2 linked regions of the Caballeronia sp. TF1N1 genome follow. The protein of the gene in region 1 interacts with the protein of each later gene in a pairwise test. Links are inferred from orthologs where the notes say so. Each region holds a gene or a part of one and is shown on either strand. Other genes may lie near its edges.

Evidence for each region.
Region 2: the proteins of bioB (region 1) and LDZ28_RS01520 interact in binary tests that used the Escherichia coli proteins (3 or more experiments, as listed by UniProt). The link is inferred for Caballeronia sp. TF1N1 from one-to-one orthologs.

Annotation. Positions count from the first base shown.
Region 1 is NZ_CP084626.1:88,907-92,065, forward strand. What follows is about bases 216-3,051. They hold bioB (biotin synthase BioB), read right to left. Parts: upstream 2,241-3,051; coding sequence 1,191-2,240; downstream 216-1,190. Other genes in these bases: LDZ28_RS00420 (sulfate ABC transporter substrate-binding protein), read left to right, coding at 216-1,144; bioD (dethiobiotin synthase), read right to left, coding at 2,245-2,946; bioF (8-amino-7-oxononanoate synthase), read right to left, coding at 2,943-3,051. In the rest of the region: LDZ28_RS00415 (alpha/beta hydrolase), read left to right, coding at 1-56; more of LDZ28_RS00420, read left to right, coding at 167-215; more of bioF, read right to left, coding at 3,052-3,159. UniProt on the Escherichia coli protein: Catalyzes the conversion of dethiobiotin (DTB) to biotin by the insertion of a sulfur atom into dethiobiotin via a radical-based mechanism.
Region 2 is NZ_CP084626.1:315,145-318,210, forward strand. What follows is about bases 291-3,033. They hold LDZ28_RS01520 (class II glutamine amidotransferase), read right to left. Parts: upstream 2,242-3,033; coding sequence 1,339-2,241; downstream 291-1,338. Other genes in these bases: gltK (glutamate/aspartate ABC transporter permease GltK), read left to right, coding at 291-543; LDZ28_RS01515 (amino acid ABC transporter ATP-binding protein), read left to right, coding at 540-1,265; pyrC (dihydroorotase), read left to right, coding at 2,430-3,033. In the rest of the region: more of gltK, read left to right, coding at 1-290; more of pyrC, read left to right, coding at 3,034-3,066.

The sequences.
Region 1 (3,159 bases):
ACCCTGCTGAAAGTTTCGCGGGCGAAGTCTCCTTGCACGAGCACGCGTATGGCTGATGCGCCCGGTTTCATCGACGAACATGAACCATCCGGCCGCCATCGCGCGGCCTTTCTTTTGCAATCGCATTCTTGAGGACGATATGGCGGGATACAGTAAGCGCGTGCTGATGGCAGCCGCGGCGCTCTATATGACGGCGGGCATCGCGCATGCCGATACTTCGTTGCTCAACGTCTCCTACGACGTGACGCGCGAACTGTACAAGGACATCGATACGGCGTTCATCGCCGACTACAAAAGCCGCGCGGGCGAAACGGTGACGGTGAAGCAGTCGCATGGGGCATCGAGCGCGCAGGCGCTGTCGGTGCTTCAGGGACTGCAAGCCGATGTCGTGACGATGAATCAGCCCAACGATATCGACCTGCTTGCCGAACGCGGTCAACTCGTTCCGGCCAACTGGCGCACGCGTCTTCCGAACGGCAGCGCGCCCTACACGACGACCATGGTGTTTCTCGTGCGAAAGGGCAATCCGAAGAACATCAAGGACTGGAGCGATCTCGCGCGGCCGGGCGTGCAAGTGATCATCGCGAATCCGAAGACTTCGGGTAATGGCCGCTACACGTATCTCGCGGCGTGGGGCTACAAGAAGCAGCAGGGCGCAACGGATGCGCAGGCGCTGGACTTCGAGCAAGCGATCCTCGCCAACGTGCCGACGCTCGACACCGGTGGGCGCGGTGCGACCACGACCTTCACGCAGCGCAATATCGGCGACGTGCTCGTGACTTTCGAGAACGAAGTCGGACTGATCGAAGCAGGCGTCGGCGCGAAGGACTTCGATGCGGTGTATCCGTCATCGAGCCTGTTGGCGGAGCCGCCGGTTTCCATCGTCGACAAGGTGGTGGACAAGCGCGGCACGCGCAAGGAAGCGCAGGCGTACGTGGACTTTCTTTACACGCCGCAAGCGCAGGAGATCATCGCGCAGCATCATTTGCGGCCGCGTAACACGGAGGTGCTGGCCAAGCATGCAAGCGAGTTCAAGCCGCTCAAGACGTTCACGGTGGAGCAGATCTTCGGCAGCTGGCAGAAGGCGCAGCAAACCCATTTCGCCGATGGCGGGACTTTCGATCAGGTGGTCGAGAAGAAGTAGCCGAAAGGGCTCGCCACGCGCGAGCCCTTTTCTTTTTACTCTCCGCTCAGTTCGAGCAGCCGCGTTCTTCCGCGCTGACGTTCTGCGCCGATTCCGCGCGCATTCCCAGACGCTCGATCAGCTTGCGGTCCGCTTCGGCTTGCGGGTTGCTCGTCGTGAGCAACTGATCGCCGTAGAAGATCGAGTTCGCGCCCGCCGCGAAACAAAGCGCCTGCAACGCTTCATCCATCTGCTCGCGTCCGGCCGAAAGACGGACCATCGCCTTGGGCATGGTGATACGCGCCACCGCGATCGTGCGCACGAACTCGAAGGGATCGAGCGGCGCGGTGCCCGTGAGCGGCGTTCCGGCCACTTGCACGAGATTGTTGATCGGCACCGACTCCGGATACGGCTCCATGTTGGCGAGCTGCGAGATCAAACCGGCGCGTTCACGCCGCGATTCGCCCATGCCGACAATCCCGCCGCAGCACACGTTGATGCCCACATCGCGCACGCGTTCGAGCGTATCGAGCCGATCCTGATACGTGCGCGTCGAAATGATCTGGCCGTAGAACTCGGGCGACGTATCGAGATTGTGGTTGTAGTAATCGAGGCCGGCATCGCGCAAGCCTTCTGCCTGATGCGGCTCCAGCATCCCAAGCGTCACGCAGGTTTCCAGTCCCATTGCCTTGACGCCGCGAATCATGTCCTTGATCGGCTCAAGATGGCGATCCTTCGGATTGCGCCACGCCGCGCCCATGCAAAAGCGCGTCGCGCCGTTGGCCTTGGCGGCTTCGGCGGCCTTCAGCACTTCATCCACGGCCATCAGCTTGTCGGCTTGCAGGCCGGTGTCGTGATGCACGGACTGCGGACAGTATGCGCAATCTTCCTCGCAGCCGCCGGTCTTGATCGACAGAAGCGTGGAGAGCTGTACGGCGTTCGGATCGAAATGTTCGCGATGCACCGTTTGCGCGCGATACAGCAGGTCGTTGAACGGCAGGTCGTAAAGCGCGACGATATCGGCGACTTTCCAGCGCGCCTGCGCGGGCGTTTGCGTCGGCGCGGAGGTTTGCGCGGCAGTTTGCAACGATGCGTTGGCAGTGATGGTCTGCGTCATGAATTCAGTCCTTGAGTAAAAGCCGGTCGAGCAGAAGGCGCGTGTCGAGATGATCGGCGGCGCGCGCGGCGTCGGATGGCGCGAAATGCGGAATCACGCCGATGAGCGGTGCATCGAGCCGGTGTTGCAGCGAATGAATGTTTTCTTCCGGATAAAGCATGTGCGGATCGACGCGATTCGCCACCCAGCCCGCGATGCGCAAGCCGCGCGACGTGATCGCCTCGGCGGTCAGCAACGCATGGCTGATGCAGCCGAGCCGCATGCCGACCACGAGCACGACCGGCAGCTTCAGCGCGACGGCGAGATCGGCGGTGTCATGGGTATCGTCTAGCGGCACGCGAAAGCCGCCCACGCCTTCCACGACGACGATATCCGCATGATCGCACGCCACGCGATGCGCCTTTACGATGCGCCCGATATCCAGCGCAATGCCTTCACGCGCGGCGGCGATATGCGGCGCAATCGGCTCGCGCATCATGAACGGCGTGCGAATGGCGGGCGGCAGCGCGACGTTGGCGGCGGCATCGAGTTGATCGGCGTCTTCGTTATGCAGCACGCCGTCACGTTCGATTGCGCCGGACGCGATGGGTTTCATCGCGGCGGCGCGCAAGTTCGCGCGCGCGAAGCCATGCAACAGCGCGCATGAGACGAAGGTCTTGCCGATCTCCGTATCGGTGCCGGCGACGAATAGCGATAAAGCGGTCATGTCGTTTCTTTACTGAGCGTGCCAAGTGCTTCGTCGAGTCGGGCGAGGTCGTCGTCGCCATGCGCGGCCGATAACGAAATGCGCAAGCGCGATGTCCCCGCGGGCACGGTCGGCGGGCGGATCGCGGGAACCCAGAGGCCTCGTTTGTCGAGCGCGGCGGCGAGCGCGAGCGTTTCGTCGTTGCCGCCGATGACGAGCGGCTGCACCGCTGTC
Region 2 (3,066 bases), 230 kb from region 1 along the record:
CTGTCGGGCGTGAAGCCCTTGCAGTGGTTCGCGAGCGCTTACGTCACGGTGTTCCGCTCGATTCCGCTCGTGATGGTGTTGCTGTGGTTCTTCCTGATCGTGCCGCAGTTGCTGCAGAATGTGCTCGGCTTATCCGCCGATATCGACATTCGCCTCGCTTCCGCGATGGTCGCGTTCTCGCTCTTCGAAGCTGCGTACTATTCGGAGATCATTCGCGCGGGCATTCAGGCAGTGGCGCGCGGTCAGGTGAACGCGGCGTTCGCACTCGGCATGACCTACGGCCAGGCGATGAAACTCGTCGTGCTGCCGCAGGCTTTCCGCGCAATGGTGCCGCTGTTGCTCACGCAGGCAATCGTCCTGTTCCAGGATACGTCGCTCGTCTACGTGATCAGTCTCGCGGACTTCTTCCGCACGGCGACGAACATCGGCGACCGCGACGGCACGACCGTCGAGATGGTGCTGTTCGCCGGCGCGTGCTATTTCGTGGTTTGCGTGTTGGCATCGGCACTCGTAAAAAGTCTTCAGAAAAAGGTCGCAAGATGATCTCTATCAAGAATGTTTCCAAGTGGTACGGGCAGTTCCAGGTGCTGACGGACTGCACGACCGAAGTGAAGAAAGGCGAGGTCGTCGTGGTGTGCGGCCCGTCGGGTTCGGGGAAGTCGACGCTCATCAAGACCGTGAACGGTCTCGAACCGTTTCAGAAGGGCGAGATCACCATCAACGGTCAATCGCTCACGGACAAGAAGACCAATCTCTCGAAGCTGCGTTCGAAGGTCGGCATGGTGTTCCAGCATTTCGAGTTGTTTCCGCATCTGTCGATCGTGCAGAACCTGACGCTCGCGCAGATCAAGGTGCTGGGCCGATCGAACGACGAAGCGACGACGAAGGGTCTCAAACTGCTCGATCGCGTGGGCCTGCGCGCGCACGCGGACAAGTTTCCGGGCCAGTTGTCGGGCGGTCAGCAGCAACGCGTGGCGATTGCCCGCGCGCTGTCCATGGACCCGATCGCCATGCTCTTCGACGAACCGACCTCCGCGCTCGATCCCGAGATGATCAACGAAGTGCTCGACGTGATGGTCGAACTCGCGCAGGAAGGCATGACCATGATGTGCGTGACGCACGAAATGGGCTTCGCGAAGAAGGTCGCGCATCGCGTGATCTTCATGGACAAGGGATTGATCGTCGAGGACGACCAGAAGGAAGCGTTCTTTGCGAATCCGAAGTCGGATCGCGCGAAGGACTTTCTGGCGAAAATCCTGCACTGACGCGTTTTCGCGGCGTCATGCAAAACGGCCTTCCGTGAGGAAGGCCGTTTTTATTTAGCGTTCGATTCTGTTTTTATTCGATCCCGAGTTCGGTTTCCACCGACGCCGTCGACTGAATTTGCTCGATCTTCAGCGCCGATCCCACGCACGCTTTGGCAAGCGGCTCGGCGGCCTTCTTCGCGACTTCATCCGGCACCGGAATGTTCACCGTGCGCGAGAGCGCGCCTTTCTGGAACATGGCGAGATCGCCGGGCGCAAAACGCGTCCAGACTTCGTTATCGGTGAGCGGCGAGGTGGCGATGACCGCCACGCGATCTTCCGGCGTCGTGTACTTGGCGAAATCGATCGACATGTCCGCGTCGATCAGATGCGCGGTCGAAAACGGCCAACTGCGAACCAGATAGTACAAATGCGTCGAGCAGTGCGAGAAGAGCGCTTGGCCGTTGGACATCAGGAAATTGAACACGCCGTGCTTCGTGATCTCGCCTGTAAGTGAGGCGAGCGCGTCGAACAATTCTTCCAGCGGCGGCTGCGAGCGCGGAAACGCCTTGCGCAAACCTTCCAGCAGCGTGCAAAAGGCAAGCTCGCTGTCCGTGTTGCCGACGGGTTGATACAGGCCGTTCAGTTCGGGCGCGTAGTCTTTGAGATCGCCGTTGTGCGCGAAGATCCAGTGCCGTCCCCACAACTCACGCAGGAACGGATGGCAGTTTTCCAACAGGATATGCCCTTGCGTCGCCTTGCGAATATGCGCGATGGTGTTCTTCGATTTGATCGGATAGCGCTTCACCATCTCCGCGAGCGGCGACTTGGCGGACGATTCATGGTCGATGAAAAGCCGGCACGCCTTGTCCTCGAAGAACGCGATACCCCAGCCGTCCGCGTGGTGATCCGTGACCCCGCCACGCGCGGCGAACCCGGTGAACGAGAACGTCACATCGGTCGGTTCGGCGCAATTCATTCCGAGAAGTTGGCACATGTTGCTGAAAGCGAGAGCCGGTAAGGGCATTGAGCCCGTTGTTACAATACGTCCGACAAGCATATCACCGGGGCAGTCATCCAAAATTCGAACGGCGTCGGGCAAAACGCGGCGTTGTCAATTTTCCACGGATGTTTTTGCCAGGTCTTTAGATCTCCCGACTCCAACGTTTCCGCCGCCATCACGCCATGTCCAATTCCGCCTCGCCCGATTCGCTCACGACACTCACGATTGCGCGTCCCGACGACTGGCATCTGCACGTGCGCGACGGCGCAATGCTCGCCGCCGTCCTGCCGCATACGGCGCGCCAGTTCGGTCGCGCGATCATCATGCCGAATCTGAAGCCGCCTGTGACGACCACGGAAATGGCTGCGGCTTATCGCGAGCGCATTCTGGCCGCGCTGCCGAAAGACGGCGCCGCCGCGCGTTTCGAGCCGCTGATGACGCTCTATCTCACCGACAACACGCCGCCTGACGAGATCCGCCGGGCGCGCGAAAGCGGCTTCGTGCACGGTGTGAAGCTTTATCCGGCGGGCGCGACGACCAATTCGGACGCGGGCGTGACGAGCCTCGGCAAATGCGCGAAGACGCTCGAAGTCATGCAGGAAACGGGCATGCCGCTGCTCATCCACGGCGAAGTGACCGATGGCGATATCGATATCTTCGATCGCGAGAAGGTGTTCATCGACCGCGTGCTGCTGCCGCTGCGCCGCGATTTCCCCGCGCTCAAGGTCGTGTTCGAGCACATTACGACGAAAGACGCCGCCGGCTACGTGCGCGACGCCGAAGGTCCGGATGGCACGATCGGCGCGACCATCACCGCGC